DNA from 3 places in the Bradyrhizobium sp. Rc2d genome. Region 3 is predicted to be linked to each of the others. Evidence: riboswitches for the same ligand, from Rfam matches in the RefSeq annotation. Region 3 holds a riboswitch; each other region holds the start of a gene.
What was found. Region 3 has a riboswitch for cobalamin ahead of BLV07_RS17355 (energy-coupling factor ABC transporter permease). Riboswitches for the same ligand answer to the same signal wherever they lie in the genome.
Positions count from the first base shown of each region.

Region 1: another riboswitch for cobalamin. It lies ahead of metE (5-methyltetrahydropteroyltriglutamate--homocysteine S-methyltransferase); the one in region 3 lies ahead of BLV07_RS17355 (energy-coupling factor ABC transporter permease).
Region 2: another riboswitch for cobalamin. It lies ahead of BLV07_RS12825 (TonB-dependent receptor); the one in region 3 lies ahead of BLV07_RS17355 (energy-coupling factor ABC transporter permease).

Region 1 covers NZ_FNCU01000040.1:45,326-51,736, reverse strand. The annotation lists gene BLV07_RS34000 (nodulate formation efficiency C protein) at 1-144, opposite strand, end outside; cobalamin riboswitch at 1,142-1,344, shown strand; gene metE (5-methyltetrahydropteroyltriglutamate--homocysteine S-methyltransferase) at 1,448-3,793, shown strand; gene hemN (oxygen-independent coproporphyrinogen III oxidase) at 4,544-5,896, opposite strand.
Region 2 covers NZ_FNCU01000008.1:41,846-48,256, forward strand. The annotation lists gene ilvD (dihydroxy-acid dehydratase) at 1-670, opposite strand, end outside; gene BLV07_RS12820 (hypothetical protein) at 2,200-2,775, opposite strand; gene BLV07_RS12825 (TonB-dependent receptor) at 2,837-5,071, opposite strand; cobalamin riboswitch at 5,188-5,402, opposite strand; gene BLV07_RS12830 (hypothetical protein) at 5,492-5,749, opposite strand; gene BLV07_RS12835 (hypothetical protein) at 5,901-6,110, opposite strand; gene BLV07_RS47480 (hypothetical protein) at 6,263-6,411, opposite strand, start outside.
Region 3 covers NZ_FNCU01000012.1:182,973-189,383, reverse strand. The annotation lists gene cbiE (precorrin-6y C5,15-methyltransferase (decarboxylating) subunit CbiE) at 1-687, shown strand, start outside; gene BLV07_RS17375 (cobalamin biosynthesis protein) at 684-1,052, shown strand; gene cobM (precorrin-4 C(11)-methyltransferase) at 1,049-1,831, shown strand; gene BLV07_RS17365 (cobyrinic acid a,c-diamide synthase CobB) at 1,831-3,141, shown strand; gene cobA (uroporphyrinogen-III C-methyltransferase) at 3,138-3,869, shown strand; cobalamin riboswitch at 3,915-4,134, shown strand; gene BLV07_RS17355 (energy-coupling factor ABC transporter permease) at 4,172-4,849, shown strand; gene cobF (precorrin-6A synthase (deacetylating)) at 4,895-5,644, shown strand; gene cobT (nicotinate-nucleotide--dimethylbenzimidazole phosphoribosyltransferase) at 5,655-6,411, shown strand, end outside.

The sequences.
Region 1 (6,411 bases), on a different contig from region 3:
GACTCTTTCGACAGGCGCGCTGTCGTTGGCGCGAACACTGTTGCTCGTCGCAGCCAGCCCGGCCAGGCAGATCAGTGATCGACCGAGACAAAACCATAGCGCGCGTCTTCGAGACATTTTCTTCATAACCGTCGGCCTATTCATCCACACATCATTCCAAAGCGGGCAACCTTCAACCTGTTATGCGCGAGCGCAAGAAGTTAGCGGCGACGCAACGGGGCGACCGCCGGTCCCGCGCGAGCATGCGCTCCCCTCTATGTCGCGCGCCGCTAACTTCAGTTGCCAGCGACAGCCTCAATTTGCTGTGCTGGACCTGCCCAGCAGGAGGAGACTGGGCATGCCGAGGACTTGCATTCTTCGTGCCACGTAATAGACGGCAATTCGCACCGGTTTTATGTCCTCTTTGTCGACTTTCCGACTTGCCCACGTCTCGATGTTTCCATTCAGCCTATCCATCGCGGCTTATGCAACCTCGCACGCAGCGGGTATTCGACGGCGCAGCGGAACGCCTCGGTGCCAAGTTCCTGATGAGAATTGGGAGCACGTTGCCGCCATTGAACCGTTTGGTTCGGTATCGTTGCCGGAATATGGGCTTTCGATCTCTGCCATGCCGTTGGGCACTTGCGACGAAGGGCCCTGGCGCGTTTGGCGCGCCTTTCGCGACATGCGGCGCTCCGGAATTCGAGAGCAGCCTCAGCCAGGTGCGCTTTGCACACGATGGCCAACGACGCGAAGCCGATCTTCACCGCCGAGCATTTGGAGTCGGGCTGGCACCGCAAATCAACGTGCTCGCCGGGTCTGTTGCTGGCTTCGCCAGGTGTCTTGGGCCTATTCAACACGGATCCTGTTGGTCGAGAAGGCGGCTGGACGGCGGACGTGCTCGAAGAACCGCTCGGAAGCCGGGACTCGCATCAAATGCGTTCTGCTCGAGGCCGCAGTCCCGACCGCGCAAGCCGCATTTGTCCCTGCCACCTATCCGGCGTGCGGGCCGCGGGCAGCTCCGATGGTCATTCCGATATCGCTGATTGGAGAGCGCTTCTACATCGTCTCAACGATAGAGATGCATGGCCATTCGCGTAGCAGATGTCGCAGCATTTAGCTTGAGACAAATCTGAGAGGTTGACGGAAGAGTTCTCTTGCCGATAATCCAAGTCGTCGAGGTTCTCCGGTTTCCATTTGATCCGGAGCTAAGAGGGAAGCCGGTGAAAATGCCGGCGCTGCCCCCGCAACTGTGAGCGGCGAGCCGCTGTCCAACGATGTCACTGAAGCCTGCGCGGCTTCGGGAAGGCCGGACAGCAGCGATGACCCGCGAGCCAGGAGACCTGCCCCGACAATATATTCGTCCACGGGCGGGGTGTCCCGGTGGTGCGCCAAGCAGCCGTCGCACCGCGCGACTTCCCCTGCCTGCGTCCGCCATGGCCTTTGCCCCCAACATCGGGTTAACGCTATGTCTCTTCTCTCTCTTCCGGTTGCCACGCTCGGAACGCCACGCATCGGTCCCAGGCGCGAGCTCAAACTCGCTCTAGAAAGCTACTGGGCCGGAAAAAGCAGCGAACAGCAGTTGCTCGAGGACGCAGCTGGCCTGCGTGCCGCGAACTGGGCTCGTCAGAAATCTATCGGCGTCACGGTCATTCCATCGAACGATTTCTCGCTGTATGACCAGGTGCTCGACACAAGTCTCATGGTTGGCGCTATCCCGGAGATCTACGCCTCGAAAACCGAATCCGTTTCGCTCAAGACGTACTTCGCCATGGCCCGCGGTTCACAATGCGACGACCAGGGTGCGAGTTGCGGTCACGGACCGCGCGGATTTGGCGCACCCGCGCAGGAGATGACCAAGTGGTTCGATACCAACTACCACTACATGGTCCCCGAGTTTCACAGGGGACAGACTTTCAGATTGCGCTCTCGAAAGCCGATCGAGGAGTATGAGGAAGCCAAGGCCCTTGGCTTCCAGACCCGCCCTGTCCTGATCGGGCCGGTTACATTCTTGAAGCTCGGCAAGAGTGCCGATCCTGCGTTCCTGCCACTCTCACTACTGGATGATCTGATACCGGCCTATATCGAGGTTCTGCAGGAATTGGCCAAACGCGGGGCAAATTGGGTTCAGTTCGACGAGCCCTGCCTGGTTCTTGATCTGGATGAGGGGTCGCGAAAATCTTTGCTACATGCCTATGACCGGCTCGCCAAGGAGGGCCCGGCCATGAAGATCATGGTTGCCAGCTATTTCGGCGACCTCGGCGACAATCTAGACACCGCCTTGAGGCTGCCAATTGCCGGATTGCACCTCGATCTGGTTCGAGCGCCACAGTTATTGGATCAGATCATTGCCGGCGGGCGAAGTGATCTCGTCATCTCGCTCGGTGTCGTCGACGGCCGGAATGTATGGCGGTCGAATTTGTCGTCGCTGCGCCAGCGGCTAGAACCCGCGATTGCGAAGCTCGGCAAGGATCGTGTACAGATCGCCCCATCCTGCTCTCTGCTTCATGTGCCGGTCGATGTTGAACTCGAGACCGGTCTCGCTTCCGACGTCAAGAGCTGGCTTGCTTTCTCGGTTCAGAAGATGCGCGAGCTTGCGATCCTGGCGCGTGCACTCGCGGGCGACCAAAATGTTGCGCCAGCCTTTGCCGAGTCGGAACGTGCCGCGACCGTCCGCCGGACTTCGCCGAAGATCCGTGATGCCAATGTCGCTGTCCGGATGAGAGCTATCGACCAGACCATGCGCCGGCGCGCCAGCACATTTGCCCGTCGTGCCGAGATCCAAAGCAATCGCTTCGGACTACCGGCTTTTCCGACCACGACGATCGGATCGTTTCCTCAGACCACAGAGGTCCGTAATGCCCGCGCGGCGCATGCGCGAGGCGCGATGAGCGACGAGCAATACGACAGGTTCCTCAAGGAGGAGACTGCGCGCGCCGTACGTTGGCAGGAGGACATCGGTCTGGACGTCCTCGTGCACGGTGAATTTGAGCGCAATGACATGGTGCAGTACTTCGGCGAGCAACTCGCCGGCTTCGCATTTACCAGGAACGGATGGGTGCAATCCTACGGCTCGCGCTGCGTCAGGCCACCGATCCTGTTTGGCGATGTCTTGCGGTCGAAGCCTATCACCGTGGATTGGTGGCGCTATGCGCAATCACTAACCAGGAAGCCGATGAAGGCGATGTTGACCGGACCGGTGACGATCTTGAACTGGTCGTTTGTCCGCGATGATATTCCCAGAAGCGAGGTCTGCCGCCAGATTGCGCTCGCGATCCGAGACGAAGTCCGCGATCTCGAGAATGCTGGTGCGACCATGATCCAGATCGACGAAGCGGCACTCCGCGAAGGATTGCCGTTGCGTCGATCGGAGTGGACGGCTTATCTCGACTGGGCCGTGGATTGCTTCCGCATCTGCTCATCGGGCGTCGCCAATCAAACGCAAATTCATACGCATATGTGCTACTCGGAGTTCAACGACATCATCGGTGCGATCGCTGCAATGGACGCGGATGTCATCTCGATCGAGACGTCGCGCTCGAAAATGGAACTACTCGACGCATTCAGGAACTACGAATATCCAAATCAGATCGGGCCGGGCGTGTACGACATCCACTCTCCACGCGTTCCCGAGACGGGCGAAATGAAGGAGCTGATCGCGTTGGCTCGGACACGGCTGCAGGATTCGCAGCTCTGGGTCAATCCGGACTGCGGCCTGAAGACTCGCAAATGGGAGGAGGTTCGGCCGGCGCTGGCCAACATGGTCGCTGCCGCCCGCGAACTGCGCGCTGCATCCGATCCGCGAGGCCGTTGATCCCGGGCTTGGGTCTCTCCTCGAGAAAGCTGATCCGCTTGTAGTCATTTGCGCTCTCAGTAATTTCGAGGGAGCCTTGGGAACACAAAAAGCCCGGCCGCGCTTAGCGGGCCGGGCGGAAGTTAGGTCTAGGAGGAGCGACGCTGACGCATCGCGCGGACTTCCATCGGCGGAGAGAGGGAGGCCGACGGTTCGATCACGGCGAGGACATTCGCCGAAAATCTAAGCCAAGTTAAAGCACAAGCTCAGCGTGATTCAATTATGCCGTGGTATGCGACCGATATAGCCCGAGATTAGAAATCTACACCAAGGTTTGTCGCTCATGAGCACGTTCGCAACGGTTTGCCGAAAGCAACGAGGGGCGATGATGCCAGGCGGTCGCCGCATGGACGGGCACCAACCGCAAACTTGGTGCGCTTTCCTGCCTGTAACGATATGCTCGATCAGCGCGACGATACGAAAAACCCGGCTGCAAGGATCTCGCAAACGTAGCCGATGCATGAGCGGTTCCTATTGATTTGGACCCTGCTTAAGGCGGTCTTTGGTCGACCGGTTCCACCCCATAGTCAGTTTTCGGCTTGGGCCTCTGTTTGAGATCTATGAGCGGACGACGCAGAGGATGTCATGGGCTTGAAGGTGGCGGGTGCCGATAGGGTGCTCCTCAGCCGTGAGTGTGGTCCTGCCCCAAAGATAGGCCATTTAAGTGACGGCGATTTCGGACCCGACACGACTCGGCTCGGCGCAGCCGGTTTAGACCGCCGGACTGTGTGTAGCCCCGCACCGAGGAAGATAAGCGTCGAACGCCGATGCGACGCTCCGGACCAGGAACTCTGCGCCACCAGCTACGGAAAGCCGGCCATCGTCAATCACCACGACGCCATCTGCGATAAGGCTGTCGATTCGAGAACGATCGACGACGGCGAGCTTCGGATCCAGACCGTGACGACGGGATGTCTCGGAGAGATCGACTGCCATGTCGCACATAATTCGCTCGATGATCTCGGCGCGGAAGCGATCCTCATCCGTCAGCAAATAGCCCTTCGCGGTGGCGAGCCGATCCTCGCTGATGCGAGCAAGGTAGTCCTTTGCCGAGACAGCGTTCGCGACAAACCCTTGTTGCATGCGCCCGATGGCGCTGGCGCCGAGACCAATTAGGGCGTCCGCGCAATCGTCGGTATAGCCCTGGAAGTTGCGCTTCAGCCTGCCTTCCCGCCTCGCCCGGGCAAGACTTTCGTGCGGCAGGGCAAAGTGATCGATGCCGACGCGTACGTATCCAGCATCAACTAAAGCGTCCGCGATCGTTTCGAATTGGAGATAGCGCTCGACACTGTCGGGCAGAGTGAATTCATCGATCTTGCGTTGATGCTTCTTGAACGCAGGAATGTGCGCGTAGCCGAAGGCCGAAAACCGGTCCGGATGCAACTCGAGGCATTTGGCGACAGTGTCCGGGCACGACGCGACTGTCTGCTGGGGCAGGCCATAGAGCAGGTCGAAATTGATCCGGCCGACGCCGGCGCGGCGTAACCGATCGACCGAGGTTGCGGTCTGTTCGAAGCTCTGCAGACGATTGACGGCCCGCTGAACAACTGGATCGAAGCTCTGGACGCCAAGGCTCGCCCGGTTGACCCTGCAATAGCCAAGCATCTCGGCCATCGGCTCGCTCAACATGCGTGGATCGATCTCCACGGCGATCTCGGCATCAGGCAGGACGGCGAACGAATAACGTAACGAACCGACCAGATCAGCAAACGTTTCAGGCGTCATGACCGTAGGGGTGCCACCCCCGAAGTGAATACGAGAGATTGGTTGTCGTTGGCCGACGACCTCTGCAATGAGGTAGGCTTCAGTGCGCAGTCCAGCTGCATAGATCGCGATCGGCTCGTCGCGTTTCGTGACCGACGTGTGGCAGCCGCAGTACCAGCACATACTTCGACAAAATGGCACGTGCACGTAGATCGAGGCGGATTGTTGCCCGCCCAAGGACTTGAGCCACGCTTGATAGTCCAACTCGCGAACTGACGCTGAGAAATGCGGGGACGTCGGATAGCTAGTGTAGCGCGGTAGGCGATGCTGCCCGTAGGATTGTGCCAGGTCCGGTCGCATTCGGACGCCTTTCTTGCTTTCTGGGTCCGATTATCGGACGCAGACCGGGCAAGCTTTGCGCTGCCTCAAAATATCTGGTTTGCTGATCGCCACTCCAAAGCGCATTTGGTAGGGCATGCGCACGCCGCATGCATCGTATTTTGGATCGCGATGAAGCGGTCACACGCCAGGAATGCGCATCCTTTACGATGCGGAGCCCCATAGATCGTTGTGATCCAATCGCGCCAGAACTGCGCCAGGCGATCGACGTCCAGTTGGCGTGCAGTGAGTCGAACCGGCTGCGCTCGGATGGTTCAGAGCGTGCCGGGCGGGGCTCAAGGAGTGGAAGTGTTTCGCCGCACCCGCGCCGCTGCAATCGCTCGTCCTTATCGGTCGGCGGACATGAGAGGCGTCCGTTTCGCGCGATATTACTGCGCATGCCAAACCTGCGACGGTCACATTGTGGAACGTGCCGGAACCAGAGCTCGGGAAGGCTCGGCCATGCCGTTTGCACCGGTGGTCGAGGAAGCGATCAT
Region 2 (6,411 bases), on a different contig from region 3:
CCGAGTAAGGCAGCGCAAGGCCGATCGCCTCAGAGACGGTCGCCATGGTGTTGGCGGTGAACTGCGCGCCGCAGGCGCCCGCCGAGGGGCAGGCCACGCGCTCGATCTCGTCGAGGTCCTCGTCCGACATGGCGCCGACCGAATGCTTGCCGACGGCCTCGAACATGTCCTGCACGGTGACCTGCTGTCCGCGGAAATTGCCGGGCAGGATCGAGCCGCCGTAAATGAAAATCGACGGCACGTTGAGACGGACCATCGCCATCATCATGCCCGGCAGCGACTTGTCGCAGCCGGCCAGGCCGACCAGGGCGTCGTAGGCGTGACCGCGGACCGTCAGCTCGACCGAGTCGGCGATGCATTCACGCGACGGCAGCGAGGAGCGCATACCGTCATGGCCCATGGCGATGCCGTCCGTGACGGTGATGGTGCAGAATTCGCGGGGGGTGCCGCCGGCCGACGCCACACCTTTCTTCACCGCCTGCGCCTGGCGCATCAGGGCGATGTTGCAGGGAGCGGCTTCATTCCAGCACGAGGCGACGCCGACGAAGGGCTGGTGGATCTGCTCGGTGGTCAGACCCATGGCGTAGAAGTAGGATCGATGCGGCGCGCGCGCAGGGCCTTCCGTCACGTGACGGCTCGGCAGCCTCTGCTTGTCAATCTTCGCGCTCATCGCAAACCAGTTTCCCCGGTCAACCCTTTCAGACCCGAAAAATCAGAGCCAAGATTTGAATCGACCTTGGGATTTTCCGTCGCCGTCGAAGACTGCCGCTGCCCTTAAATCATTAGAGTGATTTTATTCATGTTCGGGTGTGGCCAAAAAGCGGCGCTGATGCGAACGGCCGGGGATGAGGGTTAAAACGCCAATCACTGTTGCTTGAACACAACAATCGTGGCGTGGAAGACACGGATTGTCCTACTAAGATACCCTCGCGGGATGATGATCCACAACTTCCGATTTCACGGCACGGGCAACGCGCCCCGTTTGACGATGAGGCAGTCGGCTGAGTCGACGCCGCCCTGCTGCACCACCGAGCCCCTCTCATGTCCCGGACGCGCAGCGGTTGCGGCGCAGAGCCGGGATCCAGGGCCACACGGCACGACGCAGCGACGTGGGCTCCGGCTCTGCAGCGCATCGTCGCTGGACGATGCTTCGCATCGCCAGGGTGACGCTGCGCTGCGTCCGGGGCACGAGGCGCAGTGTGGCGCATGCTGCCTCCACAGCGTCATTGCGAGCGCAGCGAAGCAATCCAGAATCCCTCCGCGGCAAAATTCTGGATTGCTTCGTCGCAAGGGCTCCTCGCAATGACAGAGCAAGGGGCATCGCCGTCATCCTCCAAATGCCACTGTCATTCCCCGCCACCAGGTCTCGCCTTCGGCGAGCCCGATGACAGGCTCCGGCGGGGAATCTAGGACGCCGCGGCCTCTCGGTTCAATCACAAGCGTCTCGGAGTACTGGATCGCCCGGTCAAGCCGGGCGATGACGGCGCGCGTGTGGTCGCAGACATACGTCCCCATTCTCGCGGCGCGTTTCGCCCGAGCTTTGCTTCGTCACTCGACCCTCTAGATCCAAGAGGGCGCAGGGAAGGCCGGGTGCCGGCTGGCACCCGCGGTCCGCTGCGCGAAAAGCACACGCAGAGAAGACCGCACAGCAGCATACAGGTGAAGCCCAACACACGGCCTTCCCTGCGCAGTGGTTGGACGGCTTATGCCGCGCTCTCCCGGGAGCCGAATTCCTTCTGGCCTCCCTCACCCCAGCGAAAGTCACCGACACCGCGCCGGTTGACGCCAATGCCGCATCCGCCAGGGCTTGACCGTAGCAACGACGGCCAGGACCACACGGTTTTGCCGTACGCGCGGTTCGCCTGCGCCACAGGGTTCGACGGCGTTGTGCACGTTGCCATCGAAATGCTGGCGCGACGAACCTGACAGCGCCGTCCGTCTGCGCGAAACTTTAGGGCTCACGGAGAGCAATCCGCCCTGCCCGCAGCTTTCGCGCCCGACGCTGCCGCGTCCACCGCAAGCCCGGCTCTGCGATCATCACGACACATGATCGCCCCTCAAGGATGAGCCGGGATGGGCGACACATACGCCAATTCCGAATTTCGGTAAAGCGGAATATTTTCGCGAGCTAGGATTGACAGAGGAGCGACACAGCAAAATCCCGTAGCCCGGATGGCGCCACGTCGAACGCAGCGGCGCTCAGGCCGACATCGCTCCCTTGCGCCCGAACGGATCGAGCAGACGGACGATCTCGCAGGCGGCGACGAGACCGACGAGCCAGGCGGCACTGGTCAGCCCAAGGCACGTCACGATGACTGCGGTGAAGGCGCCCTCTCCGCCCAGGAACGGCGTCGCGGCGAGCAGCGCGAGCTCATAGGCCGCATAGGCGGCGACGAGCGTGACGGCCAGCGGCGTGCGGCCCTGCGGCAGCATACGCAGCACCGCGGACGAAATGGCGGTCGACAGCAGCGCGGCCGCGCCGATCGCAAAACCCCAGGCGACGGTGCTGCCGTCGACGGGATAATGCAGCGCGCCGAAGCCGATGGTCTGGTTGACGAGCCAGGAGCCGGTGACGACGAGCAGCGCCGGGCGTAGCGGCAGCATCGCCGCCGCGACGACGGCAAAGGCCGCGAACGGTGTTGCACAGGCGAGCGCGAAGCTTGCGAGCGCGCATGACGCCGTCAGCAGCGCAAAGCAGACCATCGGCGCAAGGCGCGGCGTCACCGGATGAAGCAGCAGGCGATCGGCGTGAGACGGCTGGATGCTGAGAGCCATAAGTGATCTCCTTCTATTCGAATTCTAGACCATTTGGGGACGTGTGACAGCCCTATCGACGTCAGAACGTGGCGCCGGCCTTGAGCAGATAGCTGCGGCCGGGCAGCGGATAGGCGCTGAAGCGACCGTCGGTAAAGGTGCTTGCGACTGCATAGTCGTAGTAGAGCGCGTTCAGCAAATTGTTGACGCTGAGCGACCAGAAGTACCGTTCATATTGACCACTGAGCTTGAGGTCGATCGTGCCATTGGCAGGGATCGGCTTCTGAGTTCCCGCCTGGTCGTTGTCCATGCGACGCTCGCTCCAGAACCGCGCGGTGGCGTCGAGCACGACATAGTTCTGCCAGATGTTCCAGGTGAGGCCCGCACTCGCGGTGTAGCGCGAGACCAGCGGCACGTCATTGCCGGCCCAGATGCCCTCTCGGAAGACAGCCCTCGTATAAGCCGCGCCGGCGCGCAAGAGCAGAGCGTCGTTGACGCGATAGGAGACACTGGTCTCCGAGCCGAAACGGCGGGTCGGATCGAGATTGGTGTTGTAGAACAGGATTGGATTGAAATGGATCTCGTTGGTGAGGTCCATCAGATAGAGACTGCTCTGCATCTGAAGACCGCCTCCCTTGATACGCAGCCCAGCCTCGGCATCCTGCGAGGTCTGGGTCTTGAGCTGGAACGTTTGCGGCAGCGGATTGAAGAAGGGGTCGAATGAGGGTCCCGACGACACCCGCTCGTCGACGTCAGGCGTGCGAAACGCCCGCGCGGCGCGGCCGAACAGCGAGACCATGTCGCTGAGGCGATGCTCGGCACCGAGGTGCAGTGCATATTGAGTCTCGTCGCTCCTGAGCGGGAGCGCGCCGATGTCGGCGTTGAACGGAGCCGTCGGATCAAAATTGTCACGTGCCGACAGACTGATGGTCTGCACCCGCGCGCCATAGGAAACGTCGGTCGCCGACGTCACACCCAATGTGTGCTGAAGATAGCCTGCAACCGTCTGCTGCCTGAGGTCGTAATTGTGCCAGGCGGCGAGACCCTGGCCGGCGCCGCGGTTCTGCTGAAAGCTCGAATCGTAATAGTCGATGCCGGTCAAGAGCTGCGACGGCATTCCGAGCAGAAGGCTCTTCACGCTGAGCCGCGGCGTGATCGACCACGTCGTCAGATCGGCGTCGACATAGGTCGAGGTGAAGAAGGCGGGCACCGGCGTCGGACTGGAGAAGAATGCACTCTGCTGCCTCTTGTCGCGCATGCCGCCGTCGACGATGAGATCGACGCCGTTCACCAGGGTTTTTGTGAAACCCGCTGTCGCGCCAAAACCTTGCTGGTTGGCATAGTTGAAGGGCGTGCTGGTCGCTCGCCGGTTGGTCGCGAGCTCATCGAGGCCGATCGAGGGATCGACGGTGCGGCCGCCCGGCAGTCGCAGTTCCTGATTGTCGCCGGTCACGGTCAGGAAAGCAGTCAACCCCGGCGTCGTGTAGTTCAGATTGCCGACACCGTTCTCCTGGGAATAGCGATTGTTGTCGCGATAGCCATCGGTCTTGACGGTATTGCCGTAAAACGAGGTCGACCACGGACCGGAATTGAGCGATGTCGAGACGTTGCCGAGCCTGGTGTTGAACGAGCCGAAGCCGGCCTCGATGCGCGCGGCCATGGGCGGTCTGCCGACGCCGTTCTTGGTGATGATGTTGATGACGCCGCCGACCGCATTGTCCCCATAGAGCACCGCACCGGAATTGCCGCGCGTGATCTCGATACGCTCGATGGAATTGAGCGGGATGGTAGCAAGGTCCACCTGCGCCATGTCGATGTCGTTCAGCCGTCGTCCGTTGACCAGCACCAGCGTGTTGGCGGTTGCGAACGCGCCGAAGCCGCGCAGGTCGACACTGGTCTTGGCGCCGATCGGACCGCCATAGAACGTCGTGATCTGGGCGCCCGGTACTTGCGTCGAGATGATCTCGGCAAGCGTCTGCGACGGCGCATGGGCGATGTCGGCGGCCGTGATGACGCTCGTGGCGGCGCCGACGATGCCTCCATTGTTGCTGGCCGCCTCGCCGCCAGAGCCGGACGAGCCGGCCCCTGTCGGCGCGCCGTTCGGCATCGCCCGGCGCCTCCCCGTGTCGCCATCGCTGCTCGCCCTGGCACGCGTGCGGTTCTGATCGTCGGGCCTGGTCACTTCGACCGGTGGCAACTGCTCGGCGGCAGTCTGGGCGCGGGCGCCCCTCATATTGAGGACAACAACGGGAATGATGAAGCTGGACGCCAGCCAGGCCGTGCGACGGCACCGGACGGCGGCGGAAACGGAAGACATGCGAATAAAACCTCGGCAGGACGTCAGTGGCACGTCACAGCGAACGAGGTTTCACGACGGAGCGATCGATCGCTCCGGTGAAGCTAATGTCTGTACTCCCCGACCGACATCTTCGCGTGTGACCACGGCTGACGGCAGGTCTCCTGGCTCGCGGGTCGTGACCTCTCCGTCGCCTTCCCAGGACCGAGATTCCCAGTGGCATAGGACGAGAGATTCGCCGCTTACAGTTGCGGGGGCAGCCATGGCATTGAGAAGATCCCGGCGTTGGGAAAATCTCGCACCACGTTCCCTTTTGATCTCCGTGAGGAGAACCGTCGTGGATCTTTTACGAGTCGTGCAGCCCGGGAGTCAATCGGCCGGTTGCATCTGGCAGCGACAACTCGCCGCTACCGGTGCGTCCCGCAAGCAGCGGCCCAGCAGCTACGTCCGCCCTCGCGGGCGCTGGGCCTGCGCCCAAGCGACGGCGACGTCGCGTGGCGGAACATCGATGCGCTTGATCGGCGTCAGTTCGCCGGAGGCAGAGACGATCGCGGTCTCCTCGCGGCGGCAGCGCCGACACACGAAACGGACCTCACGCGGGAATGCCGACCAGGTTGAACGTTTGACGTTGGCAGCCATCGGCCAAGCGTCGCAATGCGAGCACGACACCAGGAGGCGGCCGGGATCGAGCATACCCATTCAATCGGACTCCACGTCCTGCCCGCTTCCTTCAATGATTGATCCAAGTGAATCGTTCCGGTGCCTGGGCACCGCCGACGGCCTCCTGTCTTTTGGCGCGTCGTCAGCGACTTTGGGTGCGTCGCTCCCGACCTTCGCACGCATCAAGAACTCAGCGAGCCCCCTTGAGGGTGCAGGAGGTCGTGCAGGTGACCGTGGTGCCGTGATCGCATGACTTGCAGGCGCTGACGCACTGGTTCATGTCGCGAGGATTGTAGCTGTAGTTTCGCATCGGGCAGGTCGACGTCGAGCCGGTGATGTCCTGCTCCTGATCGCAGGCCGCCGTCATGAGCGCGAATATGATCACTGCAACGAGGCGCATGGGATTGCCCGTCAAACATGGCAAGTGACACTCGCGAGGCGCGCTGCATCGCAACGAGCCCCGGCCTTCCCACCGCGAGCCATCGCCAATCAGTGACGCCCGCATGCGTCTGAGAATGCGCGCCAAATGTTAAGAACGGATTGCAGTCGGCCTCAAGCAGCAGCGCTGGTCGCGATCGCCTGCCGCATATCCACTGCCAGCTGGCGGTACTGCTCGGCGAGCTTCAGATAGAACTCGCGCTTGGTGCTGTCGGTGGCGAGCTTGGCGATCAGCTCGCACTCGGCGGAGAGCGTCTCGAACC
Region 3 (6,411 bases):
TCAATCCTGTGGACTCTTGCTGCGCTTGGCGGCCCACGGGAATACATAGACCAGCATCGCGCCGATCTCTTTGCTGATGATATTGCTGGAAATCTGGTTGCGGTGGCGGTGCTGGCGAGGGGGACGCCGGGCATGCCCCGCAGTTCGGGCTTGTCGGACGATCTCTTTGTCCATGACGGCCAGCTCACCAAGCGGCCGGTGCGCGCGCTGGCGCTGTCGGCCTTGGCGCCGCGTCCCGGTGAGCGGCTGTGGGATGTCGGCGCCGGCTCAGGTTCGATCTCCATCGAGTGGGCGCTGTGTGGCGGGACGGCGACCGCAATCGAGATGCGCGAGGATCGCGCTGCGAATATCCGCAGCAATGCAACGGCGTTCGGTCTGGCGCACAGGATCACTATCATCACGGGGAAGGCGCCCGACGCCTTTGCTGCGCTGGCTCCGCCGGATGCCGTCTTCATCGGTGGCGGCCTCGATATCGCGATGTTCGATGCCATCTGGGCGCGCCTCTCGCCCGGGACACGGCTCGTCGCACATTCAGTCACGCTGGAGACGGAAGCGCTGCTCGGCGAGCTGCATCAGCGGCACGGCGGCGAACTGATGCGGGTGGAGATTGCCCATGCCGCTCCGCTTGGCCGCTTCCGGTCCTGGGAGGCCGCACGGCCGGTGGTGCAGTGGAGTGTGGTCCGATGAAAGTTGCCGGGCTCGGATTCAAGCGCGACGTTACGCTGGATTCGCTGCGTGAAGCGCTGCTGGCGGCCGGCGGTTTAGAAGGCCTTGCGGCCGTGGCGACCGTCAGCGACAAGGCGGATGCGGAAGCACTGAGGCAGCTCGCGCGCGAATGCGGTGTGCCGATCAGGGCCGTCCCGGCCGAATTGCTGGCCGGCATCGACACGCCGACGCAGTCGAAGCTTATTGCGGAAAAGTTCGGCACCGGATCAGTTGCCGAAGCCGCGGCGCTCGCGGCGGCCGGCCCTCGCGCGCGGCTGATCGCGACGCGGGCGGCCTCGCAGGATCGCACCGCGACCGCGGCGATCGCGGAAGGAGACGGCGCATGACGGTGCATTTCATCGGCGCAGGCCCTGGCGCTGCCGACCTCCTGACGTTGCGCGGACGCGATCTGATCGCGGCCTCTCCGGTCTGTCTCTATGCCGGCTCGCTGGTGCCGGAGGGCGTGCTGGCGCATTGCCCGCCCGGCGCGCGGATCGTCAACACCGCGCCGCTGTCGCTGGACGAGATCATCGCGGAGATCGTTGCCGCGCATGCGGTCGGCAAAGATATCGCGCGGCTGCATTCCGGCGACCTCTCGATCTGGTCGGCGATGGGCGAACAGCTCCGCCGCCTGCGCGCGCTCGGCATTCCCTATTCGGTGACGCCGGGCGTTCCGTCGTTCTCGGCTGCTGCCGCTGCGTTAGAAACCGAGCTGACGCTGCCTGGTCTCGCTCAGACCGTGGTGCTGACGCGCACGCCGGGCCGTGCCAGCGCGATGCCTGAGGGCGAGAAGCTTGCGGCGTTCGCTGCCACCGGCGCGGTGCTCGCGATCCACCTGTCGATCCATCTGCTTGATAAGGTCATCGCCGAGCTCACGCCGCATTACGGCGCGGACTGTCCGGTCGCCATCGTATGGCGCGCGAGCTGGCCGGACCAGCGCATCGTGCGCGCCACGCTCGCAACGCTCGATGCGGCCGTGGGCGGCGAAATGGAGCGGACCGCGCTGATCCTGGTCGGCAGGACGCTTGGCGCCGCGGATTTTGACGAGAGCCGCCTCTATGCCGCCGATTACGACCGCCGCTATCGGCCGGTCGGCGCCGAGCCGCGCTTTCCGGAGGCGTCGTGATGGCGGCAGGCCTCGTCATCTCCGCACCTGCCTCCGGCGTCGGCAAGACCACGCTGACGCTGGCGCTCGCGCGCCACTGGCGCAATCGCGGATTGAATGTGCAGTGCTTCAAGAGCGGGCCCGACTATATCGATCCCGCCTTCCACGCCGTGGCCACGGGACGCGCCTCCGTCAATGTCGATAGCTGGGCGATGGACCGCGCAGGAATCGCGCATCTCGTCAGCAGCGGCGCGAATGCCGATGTCGTGCTCGCCGAGGGTTCGATGGGCCTGTTCGACGGTGTCGCCGCACGCGGCGTCTCCGGCACTGGTGCGACCGCCGACATCGCGGAGATGCTGGGCTGGCCGGTGCTGCTGGTGATCGATCCCTCGGGCCAAGCGCAGACCGCGGCGGCGATTGCCGCAGGTCTCCGTGATTATCGCGCCGGGGTGCATCTTGCCGGCGTCGTGCTCAATCGCGTCGCCAGCCAGCGCCACGAAGCTCTCGTGCGGCGCGCGCTGAACGATGCCGGCATCGCCGTGTTCGGCGCGCTGCCGCGCCATGCCGAGATCAGCCTGCCGAAGCGCCATCTCGGCCTGGTGCAGGCCGAGGAGCAGGCCGAGATCGACAAGCTGATCGACGAGGCCGCGCGCTTCGTTGCCGAGCATGTTGATCTCGAGGGGGTGCTGCGAGCGGCAGCCAGCTGGTCGCCGCAACCCGCGGCGAGCGGCCTGAACGTGACGCCGCCTGGCCAACGCATCGCGCTGGCCCGCGATGCGGCGTTCTCTTTCATCTATCCGCATATGCTGGAAGCTTGGCGCGCGGCCGGCGCCGAGATCTCGACATTCTCGCCGCTGGCCGATGAAGCGCCTGACGCAAGCGCCGATGTCTGCTGGCTGCCCGGCGGCTATCCCGAGCTTCATGCTGGCAAGATTGCGGCCAATGCACGCTTTCGCAGCGGCCTGCGCACCTTTGCCGAAACGCGTCCGGTGCACGGCGAATGCGGAGGCTATATGGTGTTGGGAATCGCTTTGACCGACGCCGACGGCGTGCGCCATGAGATGGCGGGGTTGCTCGGCCTGGAGACCAGCTTTGCCAAGCGCCGCATGCATCTGGGCTATCGTCTCGCCGAACTGGCCGCACCGATGCCGGGGCATCAGGTCGGCGCACGCCTGCGCGGCCACGAGTTCCATTATTCGACGATCATCGCCCAGCCCGACACGCCGCTGGCCATGGTTCACGATGCAACCGGCACGGTCATTGCCGAGACCGGCTCGCGGCGGGGCCAAGCCACCGGCACGTTCTTCCATCTGATCGCGGAGGACCGGTGAGCGGTTTTGTTTCTTTCGTCTCCGCCGGCCCCGGCGACCCAGAACTCCTCACGGTGAAGGGGACTGCGCGGCTGCGTGAGGCCGACGTCGTGCTCTATGATGATCTTGCCTCCGGCGCGATCCTCGATCTCGCTCGTCCCGGCGCCAATCTCGTCGCTGTGGGGAAACGGGCAGGGCGGCCCTCGACCAAGCAGCACCATGTCAACCGCCTGCTCGTCGATTATGCCGCAACCGGCGCGCGGGTGGTGCGGCTGAAGTCGGGCGACGCCGGAATTTTCGGCCGGCTCGAGGAGGAGCTGGAGACGCTGCGCGAGGCCGGCATCGGCTACGAGATCATTCCCGGCGTCACATCCGCCTGCGTTGCTGCCGCGCAAGCCGGCATCCCCCTGACCCGGCGCCACACCTCGCGGCGGGTGCAGTTCGTGACCGGGGCCGACGTCACCGGCGAACTGCCGCCTAACCTGAATTGGGCGGCGCTGGCAGATCCCGAGGCAACCACCGTGGTTTATATGGGCCGGCGCACCTTTCCGGCGCTTGCCGCAAAATTGATCGACCATGGCCTCGCCGCAGATACGCCGGCGCTGTTTGCGGAATCACTCGGCCGTTCCGACGAGCGGCTGGTCCGCACCACGATTGCCGAGCTCGCCGAGCAGCTTGCGCGGGGCGGCGCCGCCTCGACGGCCGCCGTCATCCTGTTCGGGGCCCTGGCGGGAGACGATCCGTCATGATGGCCGCCGTCGCCCTTCGCCACTTGACGCCCGGCTCGCGAAAGAGGCACACAGGAGAGGCATGGTGCTCGACGCGGCGCAAAGCGCCGGAGCATAATCGGGAATGGGGATGGGCGGACCCAATTGCGGCGTCCAAAACCCCAGCCGCCCCCGCGACTGTAAGCGGTGAGGGGCTCCGATCAGCCACTGGGCCGCAAGGTCCGGGAAGGCCGGAGAACCCCAGTGAGCCGCGAGCCAGGAGACCGGCCCTGCACGATTTGAGGCCAAGGCCGTCGGGTGTGACGGCAGGAAGGATCTGAACCATGCATATCGAACCAGGGATCGTCACGGGCGCCAAGCTCGTGTTGAGTTACGCAACCGGCATCGCCGCAGGCGGCGTTGCCTTGAAACTCGCGGTCGAGACCGTGCGCGAGCAGGGCATCGGCTCGTTCGCGACGCGCACGCTCGCCACCACCGGCCTCGTCTTCACCTTCTTCCAGGTGCTGCCGCACTTCCCGGTCGGCGTCTCCGAGGTGCACTTCATCCTGGGCTCGACCTTGTTTCTGCTGTTCGGTGCTGCGCCCGCCGCCTTCGGCCTTGCGTTCGGTCTGCTGCTCCAGGGCGTCTTCTTCGTGCCAACCGACCTGCCGCAATACGGCATGAACGTCACCACGCTTCTGGTGCCGCTGTTCGCGATCCAGGCGCTGGCGACGCGGATCATTCCGCGCAACACGGCTTACGTCGATCTGCAATACCGCCAGGCGCTGGCGCTCTCGACCGCCTATCAGTCCGGCATCGTCGCCTGGGTGGCGTTCTGGGCGCTGTATGGCTCCGGCTTCGGCGCGACCAATCTCGCCAACATCGCGACGTTTGCGGCATCCTATGCGCTGGTCATCGTGATCGAGCCGCTCGCCGATCTCGCCGTGCTGGCGCTGGCGAAGTCGCTGCGTGGCGTCACCGCGCCCGGCCTCGTCACGCCGCGCCTGCATAACGCCGCTTAAGAGACAAGCGAAGGGCGGCCGGCGCGGCCGCCCTTCGCGCTCGCGATGCTCACGCTCTCCCTGATAGGCATCGGTTGCGGCGATCCCGGGCAGCTCACGCGCGCCGCGATCCAAGCCATCAACGCCGCCGATCTCGTCCTGATCCCGCGCAAGGGGACGGCGAAATCCGATCTTGCGGATCTGCGGCGGACGATCTGCGCGGACGTGCTCACCAGCGAGAGCACGCGCATCGCCGAGTTCGACTTGCCGGTGCGTGACGCGACTGAGGCGGACTACCGCAAGAGCGTGGACGATTGGCACGATGCCGTGGCCGCGACCTGGTCGCAAACGATCGCAAATCATCTCGCCGGCGAGGGCAAGGTTGCGCTGCTGATCTGGGGCGATCCTTCGCTCTACGACTCCTCGCTGCGCATTGCGCGGCGGCTTGATCCCTTGCCTGATATCGAGGTCGTGCCTGGCATCACCTCGATCCAGGCGCTGTGCGCGGCGCATGCGCTGCCGCTCAACGACATCGGCGAGCCGTTCCTGGTCACGACGGGGCGGCGCTTGCGCGAAGGCGGCTGGCCGCAGGGCACCGATACCGTGGTGGTGATGCTCGACGGCGGCACGGCGTTCCAGTCGCTCGATCCCGCCGGGCTTCAGATCTGGTGGGGCGCCTATCTCGGCATGCCCGATCAGATCGTCATGTCCGGCGCGCTGGCCGAAGTGGGCTCGCGTATTGTCGCAATGCGGCAGGAAGCGCGCGAGCGGCATGGCTGGATCATGGACAGCTACATTCTCAAGCGCACGCGTTAAGCGAGGCAGCATGCTCCCCGAATGGGTCTACCAACAGTGTCCCGAGATCTCCGCGATTCACCGCGAGGCTGCGATCGCCCGGCAGGCGCAACTGACAAAGCCGACCGGCGCGCTCGGCCGGCTCGAGCAACTCGCGATAGAGCTTGCGGGCCTGCAAGCGACGGAATCTCCTGGTGCCGCGCGCGTGCCGATCATCGTCTTCGCCGGTGATCACGGCATCGTCGCGCAGGGCGTGTCGGCCTATCCGCAAGCCGTGACGATTGCGATGATGGCGAATTTTGCCTCCGGCGGCGCCGCGATCTCGGTGCTGGCGCGCGAGCTTGGCTCCAGCCTGGAGGTGGTCGACGCCGGCACGTTGGCGCAGGAGGAGATGGCGGGAATCGTCACCGACAAGCCGCGCCGCGGCACGCGCGACTTCAGCGTGGAAGCTGCGCTCGAACCTGCGGAACTGGCATTCGCGTTTGAGGCCGGTCAGCGCGCGGTTGCGCGCGCAGCAGCCAATCAGCCCGATCTGCTGATCTTCGGCGAGATGGGCATCGGCAATACCACGACCTCGGCAGCGATCGCGGCGAGCCTGCTCGGCGTCAGCGCCGAGGAGATCGCCGGCAGCGGCACCGGCATCGATGCGGCCGGACGGGCGCACAAGGCGCGGGTGATCGATGCCGCGATCGCGCGCCATGGCATTGCGAGGGCTTCGCCTGAAAACATCCTGTGTGCCGTCGGCGGTCTCGAAATCGCGGCGATCTCAGGCGCGATCATCGCGGCTG